DNA from 2 places in the Janthinobacterium sp. PSRC1-1 genome. Region 2 is predicted to be linked to the other one. Evidence: predicted binding sites of a transcription regulator. Region 2 holds the regulator's gene; the other holds the start of a gene.

Region 1 (11,142 bases), on a different contig from region 2:
TGCTGGTGCTGTTCGGCAGCGCGCGCGCCTTCATGATGCCGGCCACGCAAGCCGTGCTGGTGAACATGGTGCCCACGCAACACTTCAGCCGCGCCGTCGCGCTCAGCTCGTCGAGCTCGCACGTGGCCATCATCCTGGGCCCTACCCTGGGCGGCCTGCTGTATTACTTCGGCCCCAAGGTGGTGTATTTGATTTCGTCCGCGCTGCTGGTGCTGTCAGTGCTGCTGATGCGCGCCACCACACCGGCGCCGCAAGTGGTGCAGCGCGCCCCAGTCAGCTGGCATACCCTGCTCGAAGGCTTGCGCTTCGTCTGGTCGAAACCCATCGTGCTGGGCGCCATTTCGCTCGACCTGTTTGCCGTGCTGTTCGGCGGCGCCACGGCCCTGTTGCCGGCGCTCGCGCATGACGTGCTGCATATCGGCCCAAGCGGCCTGGGCTTGCTGCGCACGGCGCCGGGCGCCGGTGCCGCCCTGTGCTCGATCGTGCTGGCCATCTTCCCCATCACGCGCCGCGTGGGCGCGTGGATGTTCGGCGGCGTGGCCGTCTTTGGCCTGGGCACCCTGGTACTGGGCAGCACCAGCTATTTCCCGCTGGCGCTGGCGGCGCTGTTCCTGATGGGCGCCGGCGACATGGTCAGCGTCTACATCCGTCACCTGCTGGTGCAGTTCGAGACGCCCGACGAGATCCGCGGCCGGGTCAGCGCCGTGAATGCCGTCTTCATCGGCGCATCGAACGAACTGGGCGAATTCGAATCGGGCCTGACGGCCGGCTGGTTCGGCCTGGTGCGCGCCGTGCTCTTCGGCGGCGCCGCCACCCTGGCCGTGACGGGCGTGTGGGCCGTGCTATTCCCCGTGCTGTCGCGCATGGACCGCTTCCCCCACCACGAAAAGGAAACGGCCGCCAGGACGGCCACCGCGGCAAGCGCATAAGCTATAAGATGCGCTATTGCTACTGACGACACGGCACCATGAAAATCACGTTTCCCTTGCACAGCTTCATCCGCAGCCGCCCCCACCTGAGCATGGCCACGGCCATCGGCGTGGCGGCCGGCCTGCTGCTGCCCTCGTCCTGGCAACAGATGACGCGTTTGCTGACGGCGTGGAACGTCGCCGTCTGGTTCTACCTGGCGACGATGGCCTGGATGATGATGCGCGCCAACCATCACAAGGTCAAAGCCATGGCGGCGCGCCAGGATGAGCGGGCCGCCACGGTCCTGTCGGCCCTGTCCGTCGCCTCCGTGATGAGCCTGGTGGCCATCGTCTCGCAGCTGTCCTCGATGAAAGACATGGCGCCGGACGAGCGCGCGCTGCATTACGGCTTGACGATCCTCACCCTGGTCGGTTCCTGGTTTCTCGTCGGCACCCTGTTCTGCTTTCATTATGCCCACCTGTATTACCAGGCCGACCCCGCGCTGCGCCCCCTGAAGTTTCCCGACGATGAGCAAAACCCCGATTACTGGGATTTTCTGTATTTCGCCTTCACCATCGCCGTGGCCGTGCAAACGTCGGATGTCTGCGTGCAGACGCGGCTGATGCGGCAGATCGTGCTGGGGCAATCCGTGCTGAGCTTTTTCTTCAACCTGGTCGTGCTGGGGCTGTCGATCAATATCGCCGCCGGGCTCATCAATGGCTGAAAAATAATTTCGTAGCGGAAACTTGACCTGACTGAAGGGTTAAGCTCATCTTAATCGTGCGACCCCTCTTGAAATACTGGAAAGAGGAGTAAGATAAGTTCCATGCACAGAGGTCATGTGCATGAGGCAGCAACCAGGCCGCAGCACGCCTGAGATGGGTTTTTTTTGAATTGACAGGAGTAAGCATATGCAAATCAATATTCATACCGACAGCACCATCGCCAACACCGCTGGACTGAACGAACATGTGCAATCCGTACTTGAAAGCGCACTGAACCGCTTCCGCGACAACCTGACCCGCATCGAAGTCCACATCAGCGACACGAATGGCCCGAAAGGCGGTGCCGACGATATCCGCTGCGTCATGGAAGCACGCGTTGCTGGCTATCAACCGATTGCCGTGACCGAACAGAACGCCACCGTGCATCAATCCGTTGCCGGCGCCACCGACAAACTGAAACGCGCCATCGATAGTGCCCTGGGCCGCCTGCAAGACAGCAAGCGCCACGCCACCGGCAAGAATGCCGTGATCGATACGGCCGAAGCGGAAGAAACCGCCGAGTAATTCCCCACCCGCAGGATTTCCAGAGACTGAGGCAGCCGTTCAAGGCTGCCTTTGCACATCTGGCCCGCCTTTCGCGCGCGGCAACAACAATAGTCAAACCAGCATTGCTCCAGCGTATTGACGCCGCAATGAAATAATTGTCGTATTTCTCACAGTAAGTGACATCAAGCAAGCCTTTGCCGTGACGGCCAAGGCCGCTTTACGCTATCATGAAGCTACCGGCCCTCTGCTCGCGCGCGCCGGCTTTTTGAAAGTATGATTGTGGAACAGATCGGCAACTTCGGCGCTTCAGGCTGCAACATCGGCGATTTACAGCTATTTAGCGATGCTGCGGATAGCCAGACGGCCGCCATGCTGGCGCCCTGCCCCGTGATGCGCCTCGAAGCGGGCGAAGCCATTGCCGACAGCCAGGGCACCAGCCTGTACATCGTCCTGCGCGGCTCGCTGGCCGTGGCGGCCGACACCCACACGGGCATGGATGACGGCACCGTCAGCAAGGTCTTGCCCGGCGAAAGCGTGGGCGAACAATCGGTGCTCGATGAAGCGAGCAACCTGGCCGCCATTTCCGCCCTGGAAGAAACCGATTTGCTGGTGATCGACGCGGCCGTCGTCTGGGAATTGATCGAACAATCGAACGGCCTGGCGCGCAATCTGCTGCGCTTGCTGTCCTTCCGCATCCGCGCCGCCAATGCCCTGCTGCGCCGGCGCCAGAAACTGGGCGAATTCTACCGCCAGCTGTCGATGGTCGACAGCCTGACGGGCCTGTACAACCGTGCCTGGCTGACCGATTTACTGCCCAACATGATCATCACCGCCCACGCCAGCGGCTCGCCGCTGTCGCTGGTGATGATAGACCTCGACCATTTCAAGCGCTTCAACGACACGCACGGCCACCAGGCGGGCGACCAGGCGCTGCGCATCGCCGCGCAAGTGCTGGGCGCAGCCCTGCGGCCCACGGATTTTGCCGTGCGCTATGGTGGCGAGGAAATGATGGTGATCTTGCCCGATACCAACGAACACGTGGCCCTGCGGGTGGCCGAGCGCCTGTGCGAACGCATGCAGCACGCCGTCATCTTCGCCGACATGCGCAGCGCGCTGCCGCACATCACGGGCTCCTTCGGCGTGGCCAGCCTGGCGGCGGAACAGGACGACGAGGCACTGATCGCGGCCGCCGACGCGGCGTTATATCGCGCCAAGGCAAGCGGACGCAACCGCGTAAGCACCTGAAATTCTCAGGCGCTTCCGGCGCATTCAGTAATAATGATCAGGCAGCCTTGCTGTCGGCCGGCTTGGCCGCGTCATCCTTCTTGCTGCTGTGTGCGGCGATGAAATCCGCATAGCCCTTCTGCACCAGCTCGTACGTCTTGTCGATATTGCTGGCGATATCGCCATTCAGCACTTTCAAGCCGCCCAGGATGTCGCGCGCTTCCTTGAAGCCTTTTTCCATGCCGCCGCTGATGGTGTCCATGAACTTGGTCAGGGCCGCATCGTCGTCCATGCCGGGATTCTGTTTTTTGAACGCATCAAAAAACCCCGTCGACAGCGACACGATGCGGCTCGCCGTCGCTTCGGCGCTATTATCCTGCGAGGCAGCGTTCTGGATCGCATCGTCGCCGTACTGGCCCTTCAGCGCTTCATTGATATTCGTGATGGCCGTCTTGTACAGCAGCGCCAGCGGCTCGTTTTCCGAACCGATCGAGACATTCAGCGACGCCTGCATGATGGACGCGTTCAACTGCAGCTTGCTGCGCTCGTTCACGCTCATTTCAGTGTTGGCGCCGTCCTTTTTCTGGACTTTATCGTCCTTGCCGGCAACGCCCGTACTGACGGAAGTCACGGAAGGGGTGGAATTGCCGCTTGCGGCGATGGGAATTGACACGATAGACCTCCTTGAACGGGCAATATATGCCACCATGCGGGAAACGCCATGATGACCATCCTCTCGTGTAGTATCGGCAGGTTTTCAGAAAACTGTAGCCGCGACGCTTTGAGCGGCCCAGATAACCAATTCAGCAACGACCATCAATGACTACCCAGACTTTCCTTTGGCACGACTACGAAACCTTTGGCGCCCAGCCGCGCCGCGACCGCCCGGCCCAGTTCGCAGCCATCCGCACGGATGCCGAACTCAACGAGATCGGCGAGCCGATCATGCTGTATTGCCAGCCGGCAAATGATTTCCTGCCCGACCCACAAGCGTGCCTGATCACGGGCATCACGCCGCAGCAATGCTTGCAGCTGGGCGTGCCCGAGCACCAGTTCGCCGCCACCATCGAAGCGGCCTTTTCGGAACCGGGCACCATCGGCGTAGGCTACAACACCATCCGTTTCGACGATGAAGTCACGCGTTTCCTGTTCTGGCGCAACCTGATCGACCCGTATGCGCGCGAATGGAAAAACCATTGCGGCCGCTGGGACATCCTCGACGTGGTGCGCATGACGCACGCGCTGCGCCCGGAAGGCATGCAATGGCCGAAGCGCGACGATGGCCAGACCAGTTTTAAACTGGAACACTTGAGCAAGGCCAATGGCCTGGTGCACGAAGCGGCGCACGATGCGCTGTCCGACGTGCGCGCCACCATCGCCCTGGCCCGCCTGATCCGCGAAAAGCAGCCGAAACTGTTCGAATTCTGCCTGGCCCTGCACAAGAAGGACAGGGTCGCCAGCGAAATGGGCATGCACCTGGCCGCCGCCGAGCGCCAGCCCTTCCTGCACGTGTCGGGCATGTTCCCCGCCGAACGCGGCTGCCTGGGCGTCGTCTGGCCGCTGGCCACGCATCCGAGCAATAAAAATGAAATTCTCGTCTGGGATTGCGCCTACGACCCGCGCGAACTGTTCTCGCTGGACGCCGACACCATCCGCACGCGTTTGTTTACGCGCAGTGACGCCATGCCGGAAGGCATGACGCGCCTGCCCGTGAAAAGCGTGCACCTGAACAAGTCACCCATGCTGGTCGGCAATTTAAAGACCCTATCGCCGGCCATGGCCGCGCAGTGGGGCATCGATGTGGATGCGGCGAAGGTCAACGCCCAGCTGGCCGCCACGGCGCCGAACATGGATGCCATCTGGGCCGAAGTGTTTCAGCGCCCGGGCGCGAACGTCGCGCTGGACGTGGATGAGGATTTGTACAACGGTTTCGTCAGCAACGACGACCGCCGCCTGCTCGAATCCTTGCGCCGCGACACGCCGGCCAAGCTGGCCACGGCCCGCCCCTCGTTTGCCGATGAGCGCCTGCAGGAATTGCTGTTCCGCTACCGCGCCCGCAATTTCCCGCAAACCCTGAGCGAAGCGGAAAGCCTGCGCTGGGAACAGCACCGCGCCGCCCGCCTGTTCGACGGCGACGGCGGCGCCCGCACCATCGAGATGCTGTTTACGGAAATCGACGTGCTGTCGGAATCGGTGGATGAGCGGGGAGAAGAGATACTGGGCGAGCTGTACGACTATGCGGAGATGGTGGCGCCCATGCGCGACTGAAGGACCAGGCCGGGTAGGTCGGATTAGCGGGGCAAAGCCCCGCGTAATCCGACAACATTGTTGACGTTACCGGTGTTGTCGGGTTACGGCCGCTGGCCTAACCCGACCTACATCTTTTATGGGTGATGTTTATACCGAACGATGTTGATTGATCGCATCGCGCGTTTCAATGGCCACGCGGCGCGCCGCGTCGGCGAAATCTTCGCCCGCTTGCGGCGTGGCGTAGATGATGGCGCGCGAGGAGCTGATCATCATGCCCATGCCGTTCGCCGTCTGGCCCGCGCCGACGGTCGCGGCGATGTCTCCGCCCTGGGCGCCGATGCCGGGCACCAGCAGCGGCATGTCGCCGACGATGGCACGCACCTGCGCCAGTTCTTCAGGGAAAGTGGCGCCGACGACGAGCGCGCACTGGCCGTTCTTGTTCCACTTCTCGGCCACCAGGCGCGCCACGCGCTGGTACAGGGGCACGCCGTCCGTGTCGAGAAATTGCAGGTCCGAGCCGCCCGGGTTCGAGGTGCGGCACAGGATGATCACGCCGCGGTCCTTCCACGCCAGGTAGGGATCGAGCGAATCTTCACCCATGTAGGGGTTCACGGTGACGGCGTCGGCGCCGTAGCGCTCGAACGCTTCGCGCGCGTATTGCGTGGCTGTCGCGCCGATGTCGCCGCGTTTCGCGTCGAGGATCAGGGGGATGTGCGGGTAGTTCTCGCGCACGTAGCGGCAGATGTCTTCCAGCTGTTTTTCCGCGCCCAGCGCGGCAAAGTACGCGATCTGCGGCTTGAAGGCGCAGGCCAGGTCGGCCGTGGCGTCGATGATGCGCGTGCAAAAGGTGGTGATTCCATCGGGCAGATCGCGCAGGTCGGCCGGCAGTTTCGCCAGGTCGGGGTCGAGTCCCACGCACAGCAGGGAATTATTGGCCGTCCATGCGGCGGATAATTTATTGATGAAATTCACGGCACACCTTCTCTATATTCAGTTGCAAACCCCGTATTGTAACGCGGCGCGGTCCTGTCAAGTCAGCCGGTGGCGGCGGCCGGCGCTTATTAAACCGACATTGCGGGCCGTTTCAGGTATATTTGCCGCATCCCTTTTACTCTGCACGGAACCCATCATGCAAATCACCAAACAATTCACCCAATGGCTGCGCCTGACACTGAGCGTCACCGTCCTGGCCGGCATCCTGACGGGCTGCGGCTACAACGACTTCCAGAGCAAGGATGAAGCCACCAAGGCCGCCTGGGGCGAAGTGGTCAACCAGTACCAGCGCCGCGCCGACCTGATCCCCAACCTGGTCAATACCGTCAAAGGCTACGCCACGCACGAGCGCGAAACGCTGGAAGCGGTGACCAAGGCGCGCTCTGCCGCCACCAGCTTCCAGATCACGCCCGAAGTGCTGAACGACCCGGCCGCGTTTGAAAAGTTCCAGCAAGTGCAGGGACAGCTGTCGTCGGCCCTGTCGCGCCTGATGGTGGTGGCTGAAAAATACCCGGACCTGAAGGCCGATACGAGCTTTCGCGACTTGCAGTCGCAGCTGGAAGGCACGGAAAACCGCATCACCGTGGCGCGCCAGCGTTACATCGTCGCCGTACAGGATTACAACGTGCATGCGCGCAGCTTCCCGAACAACCTGACGGCCATGATCTTCGGCTACAAGGTCAAGCCGTCGTTCACGGTGGAAAACGAAAAAGCCATCTCGACCGCACCGACCGTCAACTTTGGCAAATAAGATGAAAGCCTGGTCCTACCTCGCGGCGCTGGCGACGGCGCTGCTGCTGTGGACGATGGCGCCGGCCGGCGCACAGGGCTTGCAGCCCGTGCCGCCGCTGGCGGCGCGCGTGACGGACAACGCCGGCATGCTCGACGCGAAGCAAAAGGCGGCGCTGGAAGGCGTGCTGGCCGATTACGAAGCCAAGACGGGCAGCCAGATTGCCGTGCTGCTGGTCAAGAGCACGGAACCGGAAGCCATCGAGCAATACAGCATCCGCGTGACGGATGCCTGGAAGCTGGGCCGCAAGGGCGTCGATGACGGCGTGCTGCTGATGGTGGCGAAAGACAATCCATCGTCCCTGCGCCGCCTGCGCATCGAGGCGGGCCGCGGCGTGCAGGGCGTGCTGACGGATGCGCAATCGAAACGCATCCTGCAAGACGTCATCGCCCCGCATTTCAAGCAAAACGACTATTACGGCGGCCTGGTCGCTGGCGTGGGGTCGATTGCCACCTTGCTGAACCAGGAGCAATTCCCCGCGCCCGCCCGGCAAAAGGCGCCGGCCAGCGTGGAAGCGGGCGGCCTGAGCTTCTGGCTGCCGCTGCTGTTCTTCGGCTTTCTCGTCGTGCTGACCGTGTTCCGTTCGCGCGGCGGGCCTAACAGGCTGCAGCGCGGCAGCAACTGGTCGAGCGGCGCCACCGGTGTCGTGCTGGGCAGCATTTTGAGCCAGGCGCTGAACAACCGCGGTGGCGGCGGAGGCTTCGGCGGCGGCGGTGGTTTTGGCGGTGGCGGCGGTGGTTTCGGTGGCGGCGGCGGCGGTTTTGACGGCGGCGGCGCCTCGGGAGATTGGTAATGACGAAACAACTGACATTCGGACAACGCTGCGGACGCGCTTTAAAACATTTGCGCGGCACGCCGGCGACGGCGCGCCAGGCGTTTCCAGAACGCACCCTGAAAGCCATCGAGACGACGATTGCCGACGGTGAAGCGATGCACCAGGCGGAAGTGCGCCTGATCGTCGAGGCGGCCCTGACGCCTGGCATGGCCTACCAGGGCGTGAGCAACCGCGAGCGGGCGCGCGAACTGTTCGCCCAGTATGGCGTGTGGGATACGGAAGATAACGTCGGCGTGCTGATCTATATCAACCTGGCCGAACACCAGGTCGATATCGTCGCCGACCGCAACGTGGGCCGGCGCATCACGCCGGAACAGTGGCAAGGCGTATGCCGCACCATGACGGGCGGCTTCAAGGAGGGCAATTTCCACGACAGCACGCTCGATGCCTTGCAGCAGTTAAATACCCTGCTGCAAAGCCACTTTCCCGCTGATGGCACGCGCGGCAACCAGTTGCCGAACGAACCTATCCTCCTCTGATTCCTTCCCGCCGAGGCGATTACATGAAACTAGTCAATAAAACCGCCATCGTCACGGGCGCCACGCAAGGCATCGGCCTGGCTTGCGCCACCCGCCTGATCGCCGAAGGGGCGCAGGTGATGTTGGTCGACATCAAGGAAGAAGGCGCGCAGGCGGCCGCCGCGCTCGGCCCGCAGGCGCGCTTCTTTTGCGCCGACGTCAGCCAGAAGGCGGACGTGGACGCCATGCTGAAGGAAACCCTGGCCCAGTTCGGCCACGTCGATATCCTCGTCAACAATGCGGGCGTGACGCACGCGGCCGATTTCCTCGACGTATGCGAAGACGATTTCGACCGGGTCATGCGCATCAACCTGAAATCGATGTTCCTGTGCGGTCAGGCCGTGGCGCGCGAGATGGTCAAGCGCAACAGCGGCTGCATCATCAATATGTCCAGCGTGAATGCGGAGCTGGCGATCCCGAACCAGGTGCCGTACGTGGTGTCGAAAGGCGCCATCAACCAGCTGACCAAGGTCATGGCCTTGAACCTGGCCACGCACGGCGTGCGCGTGAACGGCATCGGCCCGGGCACCATCCTGACGGAACTGGCCAAGCAGGCGGTGCTGTCGAGCCCGGAGGCGCGCCACACGATCCTGTCGCGCACGCCGCTGGGGCGCTGCGGCGAACCGGAAGAAGTGGCCGGCATCGCCGCCTTCCTGGCCAGCGACGACGCCACCTACATGACGGGCCAGACCATCTATGTCGATGGCGGACGCATGGCGCTCAACTACACGGTGCCCGTGAAAGAGTGAAACAGGCGAGTTATATAAAAAAATAATAATGCATATCTAAAAAGATCATTAGACACATATCGTGCGACGCAGCATAATGCACCTGTCTCCACTATTCTCCTCCAAGAAAATAGTTTTAAGCCCGCTTTCACCAGCGGGCTTTTTTTTTGCTGTCACTCCTGAAACATGGCCATTCTTGCCACGATATCCAATCTTCCCGGTCATTCTGCCGGCCGAAAAAAATGTTGCGGCGTGTCATCAGCCCGTCATGTTGGCTCCTTATACTTGCTTCATCTGCTGTACAGGCAACCGATATGCCTGACTACAGACAGGTGTGCCGCGATGGCACACCACTCCCCTTTCATGACTGTGGCGGGCGCCGGCAAGGCGCGCGACATGGTGAGTACCGAGCAACTCTCAACTCTTGACCCATTTCATTTGGGTTTTTGGCCCGCGTCCTCGCGGGCCTTTTTTTTGCCTGATCGGCAAGCTCTTGCGCAAAAACATGGTGACCCGCCACGCACATGATATTGTGACTGCCTTTCCACCGTCCTGACGCACCATGCCTGCACCCTTGCTCGAACTCTGTTTTGCCGACCGCCACGCACGCCTGCGCTACCGCACGGCCCTGGTGTTGTATGCCCTGGTGATTTTGATCGGCGACATACCGGGCGTGCGCGCGGACGTGGGCCAATATGCGTCAGGCGGCGTGCTGCATTCCTTCGGCTATGGCGTGCTGGCCCTGATCCTGTTCAGCGGCACAGGCGGCGGCATGGCGCGCCGGGCGCTGCTGTCGGTGCTGATGGTGGCGGCCATGGGCGCGCTGGACGAGTTCATCCAGAGTTTCCTGCCTTACCGCCGTGGGGCCGTGAGCGACTGGGTGGTCGATATCACGGCCGCCACGGCGGTCTGCTTGCCGCTGTGTTTCCTCTGGCCCAAAATGGTCGCCGCTGCCCTCGGCAAGGGTACGCCGCAATCGAATGCCTGAATGGGACATGACCGCCCGTCAGGCGCGGTCCGCTTCGCTATCCTGCAATGCCAGGGGCAACTGCCCCTGACTGCGCGCACCAAGGCGCCGCATCAGCGCGCGCGTCTCGCGCCGGCTGCCGGCCCCCATGGCGCGAGCCGCATCGCGCTGCATGTCGAGCAACTGCTCCGAGCGCGCCAGCCGCACCAGGCCATGCAAGGCCTGCGCCAGCACATGGCGCGCACGGGCATCGCGCGCGGTGCCGCCGACGGCCTGCACCAGTTCATCGATCAGTTTTTCGGTAGGACCAGATGACATTTTTTCTCCCGATTCAACAGTGAGGAATCGTGCGGCCGCACGACCTAGTGATTACCAGCATCGTTTATACCAAGCACGGTAATTCAACGCTTGATCTGGCTCAATCGCTGATGACGGCGACAGAACATCCCGGCGCCACCATGCTCTTACATGCAGCAATCGCTGCTATCCGCATCACCGCGGGTGCCGATCCTGAGTGTTCGACCATGAGGAGACCAAGATGAGATCGAAAAAAACCCTGCTGCTGGCCGGCCTGGCCTGTACCTTGCTGGTAGCCTGTCATTCCACGGACAGTACCAGCCTGGCGCGCAGCAATAGCGGCGAAACCTACGCCGCACC
Region 2 (11,142 bases):
CACCTTCTGCACCTTGACGGCTGTGGCGCCGTTGGCCATGGGCACGGCCTCGAACACCACCTGCTTGGCGCGGTAGGCTTCGCCGCTGGCGCTGGTGGCGCTGTCGGCATTGGCCAGGTTGCTGGCCACCGTGTTCAGGCGCTGCGCCTGCGCGCTCATGGCCGAACCGGAGACATTGAAGATATTAAACAGCGACATGATTATTGTCCTCCCTGGATGGCCGTCAGCATGCCCTTGATCTGCGAGTTGAGGAACGTCACGGCCGCCTCGTAGCGGATGGCGTTGTCGGTAAAGGCGTTGCGTTCAAGATCCATGTCCACCGTATTGCCGTCGACGGCGCCCTGGGCCGGCGCGCGGTACAGCAGCGGCGTGCCGTCGGCCAGGGTCTCGACCTTGCCGCCCGTGCTGCTGCCTGCGGCAGCGGCCACGCCCTTGCCCGGCAGATGCTGCGGCGCCGTGCCCTTCAGGGCCGGCGGCACGCCATCCTTGCGCGCCATCGCCCCCTTCAGCGCGCTGGCGAAATCGACATCGCGCGCCTTGTAGTTGGGCGTATCGGCATTGGCGATATTCGAGGCGAGCAATTCCTGGCGCGTCGAGCGCAGGCTCAGCGCCGTCTCGTTGAAGCGCATGTAATCGTCGAGTTTCCCTATCATGTCAGGCTCCGGAAAGATCTGCCACTGGCGCCCGAGATGGCGGAAGGATGGCGGTATAGTAATGACAGGAAACATAGTACGGCGCCCACCGGCAAGACCATCGCCGGATCAGACCGTACTTTTACCCCTTAATCGGCGCTTCAATCAGGGCTGCGCGCACTATCATGGCAGTATTCCAGAGGCCTATCACCATGAAAACACCGCTTGCTCTCCTTCTCGCTCTTGCCGCCCTGCCACTGCTGGCGCAGGCGCAAAACGCCGGCCGGCAGACCCCGGAAGCGCTGCGCAACAGCGTGGAACAATTCCTGCAAGTACAAAGCAACGGCTTGCCAGGCAAGGTGACGATCACCGTCGGCGCCGTCGATCCGCGCCTGAACCTGGCCACCTGCCCCGCGCCGCAAGCGTTCATGGCGCCAGGCGCGCGCGCCTGGGGCAAGACCACCGTGGGCGTGCGCTGCACGGCGCCTTCCAACTGGACCATCTATTTGCAAGCCAACGTGGCCGTCGTGGGCGATTACGTCGCCAGCGCCGTGCCGCTGGCGCAAGGGCAAGCCATCGACGCCAGCCAGCTGGTGACGATGCAGGGCGACCTGGCGGCATTGCCCGCAGGCATCGCCACCGACATGGCCCAGGTAGTGGGCGCCAGCACGAATATTTCATTGCCACCAGGCACGCCGATGCGCCTCGACACCCTGCGCCGCAAGCCGGTGGTCATGCAAGGCCAGCTGGTGCGTGTCGTTTCCAGCGGCAACGGCTTCCAGGTGGCATCAGAAGGACGCGCCATCGGCAGCGCTGGCGATGGCCAGACGGTGCAGGTACGCACGCAGAGCGGCCAGCAGATCAGCGGCGTGGCGCGCGCGGGTGGCATGGTGGAGGTCGCCTTTTAACGCGAATAGATAGCGATATTGTAGTCTGGCGCACTAAAGTTCCTGGATAAGATGCCGATAAGATGTCATATCCCGGAGTTTTTTGACTTCGACCAGACGAGGATCACGCTGTGAAAATTACCGATAACACCATTAAAAGCAATCCCGGCCTGCCGGTGGCGCCCGCGAATACCTCCGGCGCCCGGAATGCCGAGAAAGCCCAGGCAACACCGACGACGTCGGACAATGTACGCCTGTCGTCACAAGGACAGGCATTAGCGGCCAGTGCAACTGCCGGCAGCGGCGCCGTGTTCGACACGAAAAAAGTCGAACGCATCAAACTGGCGATCGCCGACGGCCAGTTCCAGGTCAACTCTGAAAAAGTGGCGGACGGTCTCCTCGACACAGTCAAGGACTTGCTGCACTCACGAAATAGATAGGTTCCCTCATGCAATCAGTGACTCCGTTTTCCAGCCTGCGCGACGAGCAACAGCTCATGACCACATTGCTGGCATTGATGAAAGAAGAACAGCGGCATCTGGTTGCGGCTGACATCGATGCAATCACGGAGCTCACGGTGCGCAAGACGGCACTCGTCGGACAATTGAGCCAGCTGGCGGCGCGACGCCACCAGGCGCTGGCGGCAGCCGGTTTCACGGCCGCCGAAGCGGGCATGGAAGACTGGCTGGCCGGCGCCAGCGAAGCCGAAGCGGCGCCCCTGTGGAACGCCCTGCTCGACACCACGCGCGAAGCGAAAGAACAGAACCGGCTCAACAGCATGCTGGTCAACAAGCACATGCTGCACACGCAAGGCGCCCTGAACGCCATGCGCCCCACGGCCCAGAGCGGCAATTTCTACGGCCCCAGCGGCCAAGCGATGACCAACACGGCCAGCCGGCGCGTCGTCATCGGCTAAGTCTCTTATTTGACAGCGATCCCCGGCAAAGTGCAGCGGCCTTGCCAGCTCAACCGTGCGCCGGACGCCCCGCGTGCTGGCGAAATTTCGCCGCGATGGCTTGTCCCTTCGCTGCGGCGGCGGCCTGCTGCGCCGGGGTCAGCTCATCCTGCAGCCAGTGCCAGTATTCATCCTGATACGGATTGGTGACGCCGGGCGCCAGGATATCGTCATAGACGAGGCGCAGGGCCAGCAGGTAGCCATACGCTTGCGGCGCATCCTTCTGCACCACCTCGCCATCGCGCAGGTAGGCCATCATCAGGGTAGCCACGCTGGAGAGTTCCGCCTCGTCCGCCTGCGCCGCCAGCTGGGCGATGGCTTGCCGCTTCCACGCCTGCACCAGCGGATCGTCGGGACGGTTGCGCAGCGCGCTGCGGTCGCCGAACGGCCCTTCCGACAGGAACAGGGTGGCCGCGCCCGGCACGCCCGCCTTGGCGGCAGTGGCCAGGTAGCCCAGTCGGTCCTCGCGCTGGCGCTGCGTCAGGCCCACGCACAGCTGCTGCTGGGCGGCTTTTTCCGCCTCCGTCATCTCGCGTCCCAGCTCGAATTCCAGCCCCGGCAAGCGGCTTTCGCGCTGGAAGACGATGCAGTCGTCGAGCAGGTTGTAGGCCGCATACGCATCTTCCGCCCTGCCGCTGGCGGCCAGGCGTTCGAGCCGCTGCGCCAGGGAAACAACAACGGGCGCTTCAGCCGCAGGGACGGAAGCATCGATATGCATATACGATTCCAGGCTGCGCCCCGCTGGTGCACTGGCGGCAGCGATCACCACAGATTGTGGCGCGCCGCCGTCGGGTGCGGGCCAGTACGCCAGCGCCAGTGCTGCCGCGATGGCAGCGGCGATGGCGACACTGGTGAATTTGACGTTCATGGTGAGGATGCGCGTGGATGGGAAGCGCACGTTACCACAGGCGCACGGCAGCTGGCCGCACGCTCAGCCGCCGGCTTTTTTCGCCTGGTGCCCCAGCCTGGCCAGCGCGGCCACGATGGTGTCCACGTGGTCGCCCTGCACTTCGATCACGCCATCCTTGACGGTGCCGCCCGAGCCGCACTGCGTGCGCAACTGCTTGCCCAGCAGGGCCAGCGCGATGGCGTCCAGCGCCAGGCCTTTCACCACGCTGACGCTCTTGCCGCCACGGCCCTTGGTCTGGCGCGACACGCGCACCACGCCATCGCCGGCCGGCGCCGCCTTGGCTTGCGCCTTGCACGCGCATTGCGCCAGCGGCTGGCGGCAGGCGGGACACATGCGGCCCGTTTCAGTGGAATACACGAGACCGCCCAGGGAACTGCTTTTCATGATGGAGAGATAAAAAGGGAGAAGGCGCGATTGTACCAAGCGCCGGGGTTCAGTTGGCCGGTGCCGGCGCAGGTGCCGGTGCGACGGGCGGCGTCGGCACTTCCGTCACCGTCTCGGGGATGCCCGACAAAATCGTCACGGCGACGCGGCGGTTGCGCGCGCGCCCTTCCGGCGTTTCGTTCGGCGCCACGGGGATGTTGTCGGCGTGGCCCACGGCCGTCAGGCGCGACGCTTGTACGCCGCTGGCGATGAACAGGCGCACCACGGCGCTGGCGCGCGCGGCCGACAACTCCCAGTTCGAGGCAAAGGTCGAATTGCTGATCGGCTGCACATCCGTATGCCCTTCCACCTGCACGTCGTGCGTGTCATCCTTGAGCAGCACGGCCACGGCGCGCAGCGCCTGGTCCGATTCCGCCGTCAGCGCTGCGGCGCCCGGATCGAACAGCACGCTGGCATTGATTTCCACGCTCACGCCGCGGCTCGTCTGCGTCACCCGCACCTTGCCTTCCTTCACCAGCGGCGCCAGCGTGGAGGTGAGGTCCTGCGCCAGGCGCGTCATGTGTTCGCGCTCGCGGCGGATGGCTTCCGTGCGGCGTTTCAGGGCGGGGTTCGGCAGCGCAATGGCTTGCGGCGCTTCCATGATGATGGGCGGCGCGCCCTTTTCCAGACTGAAGGCCTGGCCGATGGCATTCTGGAAGACGCGGTATTTGCCTTCGTTGACTTGCGAAATCGCATACATGACGACGAAAAAGGCGAACAGCAAGGTGATGAAGTCGGCGTACGAGATCAGCCAGCGGTCCTGGTTGTCCGGTTCCTCGTCATACTTCCTGCGCGCGCGCCGCATCATGCTCAGTGCTCGTGCAAGAGGCTGGCCACGCGCTCTTCGATGATGCGCGTGTGGTCGCCCGTGGCGATGTCGTACAACACGGCGGCCGTGATTTCATACTGCAGCACGCGGCGCGAGACGATGGCCTTGAGCTTGTTCGCCACCGGCAGGAACAGCAGATTGGCCAGGCCGACGCCATAAATGGTCGAGACAAACGCCACGGCAATGCCGCTGCCAAGCTTACTCGGGTCGGTGAGGTTTTCCATCACGTGGATCAGGCCCAGCACGGCGCCCAGGATGCCGATCGTGGGCGAATAGCCGGCCGCCGATTCCCACACCTTGACGGCCTGGCGTTCGGCCAGCTCGTAGGCGGAGATTTCCACGTCGAGCAGCTGGCGCAGCTTGTCGGGCGCGATGCCGTCGACGATCATGCGCAAGCCCTTGGCATTGAAGCGGTCGGCCGTGTTTTCCATCAGGCGTTCGAGCGCCAGCGGGCCGTCGCGGCGCGCCGTCAAACTCCATTGCCCGATGTCGCGCGCCAGCGCGGCGCGCGTGTCGGCTGGCGGCAGGAAGACCCAGCGCAGCATTTCCAGGCCGCGCACGAAGGTGCGCAGCCGCGTTTGCAGCAGCACGGCGCCGAAGGTGCCAATGACCACGATGGCGAAGGCGGCCGGCTGCAGCAGGGAGGCCATCTTGCCGCCTTCCAGTGCCTGGCCGACCAAGAGGCCGGCCAGCGCCAGCGCCAGCCCGATTACGCTGGACCAGTCCACGCCAGCTCCCTCAAGGTTGCCCGCAGGCGCGCGACGGCCTGGGTATGCAGCTGCGAGACGCGCGATTCGGACACGCCCATCACCGCGCCGATCTCCTTCAGGTTCAGCTCTTCTTCGTAATACAGGCCCATGAGCATTTTCTCGCGTGGCGGCAGCGCGTCGATGGCATCGATCACGGATTGCCGGAAATCGGTATCGAGCAGGGACCGCAAGGGGTCGCTGTCCTCGTCCACGCAATGGCGGTCGAGAAAGCTGTCATTGCCGTCCGGGTCATGAAAGTCTTCGTAGTACAGCAACTGGTGGCCGCCGCCGTCGCCCAGCATTTCCTGGTAATCGACGAGCGACATTTTCAGCAATTTCGCCACTTCCGACTCCGTCGGCGGGTGTCCCAGGCGCTGCTGCAAAATGCTCATCGCCTCTTCGATCTTGCGCATGTTCTGGCGCATGCTGCGCGGCAGCCAGTCACTGGTACGCAATTCGTCGAGCATGGCGCCGCGGATACGCAGCACGGCATACGTCTCGAACTGCGCGCCATGCGTCTCTTCATAGCGGCTGATGGCGTCGAGCAGGCCGATCATGCCGGCCTGGATCAGGTCATCGACCTCGACCGAAGGCGGCAATTTCGCCTTCATATGGTGCGCCAGACGCTTCACCAGCGGAATGTGCTCCGTCAGCAAATAGTCCTTGTTCGATTTCCCTTTGACCGTGTACATAGGCTGCTTATTGTTTTAACTGCTATCGTGTGCTGATGATGGATTCAGACGCTGAACTGGTGCGGGCTCCCCGTCTGGTACAAGGTGCCACCGAGCACCGGCGCCGCCGAACGGGCCAGCCGCTCGGCCAGTCCGCGAAACGCCACCGAGGCTCCCGCCAGCGGAAAGGCATCGACCACGCTGCGGCCCAGACGCGCCGCGCGGTGCAGATACTCATCGGCAGGCACCGATCCCATCGAGGTCAGTTTCACGGCCAGGTAGCGGCTCGCCGCCTGCGCCATATTATCGTATACCACTTTTGCCTCGGATTCGGAAGCGCCGGTGACCAGAATGCCGAACGGACGGCGTCCCAGCTCCTGGCTCAGACGCTTGATCAGGCAGTACGCGGCCTTGATCGAGGTGGCGCTGGTCGACACTTGCACCACGATGTCGGACGAGGCCATCAGCGGCACGGGGAAGCAATCGCCCGCGTCGGCGACGACGCCGTCGACCAGCACGATGCCGCTCTGGCGCGCCAGTACCTCGAAGGTCTTGCCCAGGCGGCGCAGTTCTTCCGCACCCGCATAGTCCATGCTGTCCATCAGGTGGTTGCGCGCGCCCAGGCTGGCCACGCCGAAGCCTTGCGGCACCTGGTGGATGACCTGGTTCAGGGCGCACTGCTGGCGCGCCACGTCGCGCAGGCTGGCACCGTGCGCCAGTCCCAGACGGGCGGCCACGCCATCGCTGCCGCCGCTGGCGTCGAGCAGCAGCACGTCATTGCCGCCGTAGACCAGCGAGGCGCCCAGGTTGACCAGCATGGCGCCCTTGTCGTCCTGCGGCGTGGCCGATAAAAATGTCATCACGCGCGGCTGCGGGCCGGCCAGCATGCGGCGCAGGCCTTCGGCCTGATCGAAATCGAAATTAGCCAAGGCGCACCCCGCGCGCTTCATTGTTGCGGGCGGCCGCCTGCGCCATCAGGAGCGGCAGTTCGGCATCGGAAAACTGCGTCGCCGCCGCATCGCGCTTGAGCTTGAAGGCGCGGTCGATCAGGTAGCCACGGTCGGCCAGGTACAGGTCTTCCGGCACGCGCTGGCCGTTCGACACATAAAACAGGTTCAGTTTCTGGCGGATCACCACGTCGAGCACATTGCCGATCGAGGCCGCTTCATCGAGCTTGGTCATGATGCAGCCGGCCAGGCCGCTGCCCTGGTAGGCGCGCACCACTTCGTTCAAGGTTTCCTGCGTCGCCGTGGAGTTCAGGCACAGCAAACGTTTCACGTCGGCGCCGGCGCCCGACAGCATGGCCACCTGCTCCGTCACCATCTGATCGCGCTGGCTCACGCCCACCGTATCGATCAGCACCGTGTGCTTGTTCTTCAATTCTTTCAAGGCGATGCGCAAGTCCGCTTCATCCTTCACCGAATGCACCATCACGCCGAGGATCTTGCCGTAGATGCGCAGCTGTTCGTGCGCGCCGATACGATAGGCGTCCGTGGTGATCAGGGCCAGCTTTTCCGGGCCGTGGCGCATCACGCAGCGGGCCGCCAGCTTGGCCGTGCTGGTGGTCTTGCCGACACCGGTCGGGCCGACCAGCGCAAACACGCCGCCCTGCTCCAGCATGGCGTCTTCATTGGCGACGGTATTCAGGTTACGACTGAGGACGGTTTTAATCCAGCGCATGCTTTGCGCGCCATCGAGGCCGGCGGGCAGCTTGTCGATCAGGTAGCGCGCCAGGCTGGCCGAGAAACCGGCGGCCAGCATTTCGCGCAGCACCACGGCTTTTTGCGGCTCGCGCTGCTGCGTCGAGCCCCACGAGATTTCCGCCAACTGGGTTTCCATCATGCCGCGCATGGCGCGGATTTCATTCATCATGCCGCTCATCTCGGCGGCGGCGTTCTCTTTGACGTGCGCCAGCGCGCTGGCCATCATCTGCTGCATGCGGGCCATGTCCACTGGCTCGCCGGCTGCCTGGCGCGGTGCGGCAGGACGTGGCGCAGCCGGGCGCTGGGCCGGGGCGGCCGGACGCTGCGGCGTGGCGAACTGGGTCTGCAACTGGGGACGGGGCTGCGACATTTCGGACGCGGCCGGCGGCGACGCCAGCGAAGCGGCATCGTCATTGGCCAGCGCGAGGATTTCCACCACGCCATCGGCCTGGCGGTTCGACAGGATCACGGCATCGGGACCCAGCGCTTCGCGCACCTTGCGCAGCGCATCGCGCGACGAGGCGCCCGTAAATTTCTTCACATTCATGACCGGCCTCCCAAGGCGGGGGGGGCGCAATATTGGCTGAACTGTGTGACCATCGTCGACTCCTGTTGCTTGGGTGCTGTCTTCCACATGGACACAGATCACCCGGACAGTTTCCATTATTAGCGATGCTTGGAGGAAATGATCGAAGGAACAGGACGGGAAAGTACCCGTTATTCAGTTTGCCAGCAGGAAATTGATGTTTTTTTGACCAAAAGCAAGGGCTGGGGTCAGACCCCCACTGACGCTAACGCAAAGCTCCGCGCTAACGCTAGCTCAGTCTGACCCCGGCATTAACCATCTCAACTACTGCGCGCCCACCAGCGCCGTGACGCGGATGGTCTTGGTTTCCGGCACTTCCGCATGCGACAGCACCTTCAGCTGCGGCAAGGCGCGGCGCAGGAAACGCGACAGCAGGGCGCGCAGCGGCGCCGGCACCAGCAGCACCGGCGTCAGGCCCAGCGCCTCCTGCTGCTGCGCGGCCAGGCCTGCCTGGTGGGCGATGGTATCGGCCAGGCCCGGCTCGATGCCGGCGCCGTCGCCGCCGTTGCCCATCGCTTGCATCAGCAAGCGCTCCAGGCGGCTGTCGAGGGTCATCACGGACAATTCGGCCGCACCGGGGAACAGTTGCTGCACGATGGCGCGGCCCAGGGATACGCGTACCAGCGCCGTCAGCTCGTTCGGGTCTTGCGTATTGACCGTATGCTCGGCCAGGGTTTCGATGATGCTGCGCATGTCGCGGATGTGCACGCCCTCGGCCAGCAGGTTCTGCAGCACTTTTTGCAGGGTCGACAGCGACAGCATCTTCGGCACCAGGTCTTCCACCAGGCGCGGCGCATCCTTGCCCAGGTGATCGAGCAGCGACTGCACTTCCGCGCGGCCCAGCAGTTCGGAAGCGTGCGAGGTGATCAGGTGGTTCAAGTGCGTGGCCACCACGGTGCCCGCATCGACCACCGTGTAGCCCATCGATTGCGCCTGGTCGCGCAAGCTGGCGTCGATCCAGGTGGCGGGCAAGCCGAACGCGGGATCGCTGGTGGCCACGCCCGGCAAGGCGCCGCTGGCCATGCCGGGATTAATCGCCAGGAACTGCCCGTTGAACGCTTCGCCCACGCCCACTTCCACGCCCTTGAGGGTGATGCGGTAGGCGGAGGGTTTGAGCTCCAGGTTGTCGCGGATATGCACGGGCGGCGCCAGGAAACCCACTTCCTGGGCAAATTTCTTGCGGATGCCCTTGATGCGTTTGAGCAATTCGCCGCCCTGCGTCTTGTCGACCAGGGGGATCAGGCGATAGCCCACTTCCAGGCCCAGCGTGTCGACGGGCATGATGTCTTGCCAGCTGGCCTCTTCCTGCTCGGGCGCCACGGTCGCTGGCGGCACGTCGGCCGGTTTCTCGGACGCCTCTTTTTCCTGCGTGCGCTTCTTGCTGATCAAATAGGCGGAACCGGCCAGCGCGGAGGCCAGCAGCAGGAAGACCATGTTCGGCATGCCCGGAATCAGGCCCATGCCGCCGATGATGCCGGCGGTAATATATAGCACTTGCGGTTTCGCAAACAATTGACCGACCAGCTGGGTGCCGATGTCCTGGTCGCTGGCCACGCGCGAGACGACGATACCGGCCGCCGTGGAAATGATCAGCGAAGGAATCTGCGCCACCAGGCCGTCACCGATGGCCAGCAGCGTGTAGTTTTTGAGGGCATCGGCAAAGCCCATGTCATGCTGCAACAAGCCCACCAGCAAGCCGCCGACGATATTGATGACGGTGACCATGATGCCGGCGATGGCGTCGCCGCGCACGTATTTGCTGGCACCGTCCATGGCGCCATAGAATTCCGCTTCCTGCGCCACTTCCGTGCGGCGGCGGCGCGCTTCGTCTTCGCCGATCAGGCCGGCGTTCAGATCGGCATCGATGGCCATCTGTTTACCAGGCATGGCGTCCAGCGCGAAGCGGGCGCCCACCTCGGCGATACGGCCCGCACCCTTGGTCACGACGGTAAAGTTAATGATGGTCAAAATAATGAAGACGACGATACCGACCGTATAGTTGCCGCCGATCAGGAAGTGGCCGAACGCCTCGATCACTTTACCGGCCGCGTCGGCGCCCGTATGGCCTTCCGTCAGCACCACGCGCGTGGACGCCACGTTCAGCGACAGGCGCAGCATGGTCGACACCAGCAAAATGGTCGGGAAGGCCATGAAGTCGAGCGGCTTGACCGTATACAGCGCCGTCAGCAGCACGATGATGGACAGCGCGATATTGAAACTGAAAAAAATGTCGAGGATGAAGGCCGGCAGCGGCAGCACCATCATCGCCAGCAGCATGATGATGATGATCGGCGCGGCGATGCCCTTGCTGGCGTTGCCGCTCATACCGCTGAGCCAGGCTGGCAATCTCAGGCCGTTCATGGTGTACTTCCTTTATTCTTGTCTGCCGCGTCGGCTGCGGCCTTGATCTGCGATGCCGGGTCGAGCGGATCGAGCTCGGGCGGCACGTCGAGTTTCTTCGGCTTGTCGGGGCGCTGGCCATGGCCGCTGCCGTAGCTGCGCAGCTGGAACACGTAGGCCAGCACTTCGGCCACGGCGCCATACAGCGCCTCGGGGATCTCGTCGCCGATGTCCGTGTGCTGGTACAGCGCACGCGCCAGCGCCGGCGCTTCGAGGATGGCGACCTTGTGTTCGCCGGCCAGTTCGCGGATCTTCGCCGCCACCTCGTCGATGCCCTTGGCCACCACCTGCGGCGCGCCGCGCGAATTCTCGCCATACTTCAAGGCCACCGCGTAGTGGGTAGGATTGGTCACCACCACGTCGGCCGTCGGCACGTCGGCCATCATGCGGCGGCGCG

What was found. Region 2 encodes FliA, which starts transcription of late flagellar genes. Its sites were predicted from a motif close to CTAAAGTTTNNNNNNNNNNNGCCGNTA; they were not measured.
Region 1: ACP7DW_RS08155 (DUF5610 domain-containing protein) is a predicted target of FliA. The motif match lies at 4,149-4,175, and genes of this name have one in related genera.

The regions. Positions count from the first base shown of each region.
Region 1 covers NZ_JAFCWK010000003.1:336,766-347,907, forward strand. Annotated here, with positions in the region: gene ACP7DW_RS08135 (MFS transporter) at 1-929, shown strand, start outside; gene ACP7DW_RS08140 (DUF1345 domain-containing protein) at 968-1,633, shown strand; gene ACP7DW_RS08145 (HPF/RaiA family ribosome-associated protein) at 1,821-2,198, shown strand; gene ACP7DW_RS08150 (GGDEF domain-containing protein) at 2,460-3,425, shown strand; gene ACP7DW_RS08155 (DUF5610 domain-containing protein) at 3,463-4,077, opposite strand; gene sbcB (exodeoxyribonuclease I) at 4,224-5,672, shown strand; gene pyrF (orotidine-5'-phosphate decarboxylase) at 5,802-6,626, opposite strand; gene ACP7DW_RS08170 (LemA family protein) at 6,784-7,398, shown strand; gene ACP7DW_RS08175 (TPM domain-containing protein) at 7,400-8,230, shown strand; gene ACP7DW_RS08180 (TPM domain-containing protein) at 8,230-8,751, shown strand; gene ACP7DW_RS08185 (SDR family NAD(P)-dependent oxidoreductase) at 8,775-9,539, shown strand; gene ACP7DW_RS08190 (VanZ family protein) at 10,081-10,506, shown strand; gene ACP7DW_RS08195 (hypothetical protein) at 10,525-10,803, opposite strand; gene ACP7DW_RS08200 (hypothetical protein) at 11,024-11,142, shown strand, end outside.
Region 2 covers NZ_JAFCWK010000005.1:138,112-149,253, reverse strand. Annotated here, with positions in the region: gene flgC (flagellar basal body rod protein FlgC) at 1-198, opposite strand, end outside; gene flgB (flagellar basal body rod protein FlgB) at 201-653, opposite strand; gene flgA (flagellar basal body P-ring formation chaperone FlgA) at 845-1,540, shown strand; gene flgM (flagellar biosynthesis anti-sigma factor FlgM) at 1,651-1,959, shown strand; gene ACP7DW_RS12465 (flagella synthesis protein FlgN) at 1,968-2,435, shown strand; gene ACP7DW_RS12460 (hypothetical protein) at 2,485-3,342, opposite strand; gene ACP7DW_RS12455 (translation initiation factor Sui1) at 3,406-3,768, opposite strand; gene motD (flagellar motor protein MotD) at 3,818-4,612, opposite strand; gene ACP7DW_RS12445 (flagellar motor protein) at 4,618-5,364, opposite strand; gene ACP7DW_RS12440 (RNA polymerase sigma factor FliA) at 5,346-6,077, opposite strand; gene ACP7DW_RS12435 (MinD/ParA family ATP-binding protein) at 6,122-6,985, opposite strand; gene flhF (flagellar biosynthesis protein FlhF) at 6,978-8,306, opposite strand; gene flhA (flagellar biosynthesis protein FlhA) at 8,610-10,706, opposite strand; gene flhB (flagellar biosynthesis protein FlhB) at 10,703-11,142, opposite strand, start outside.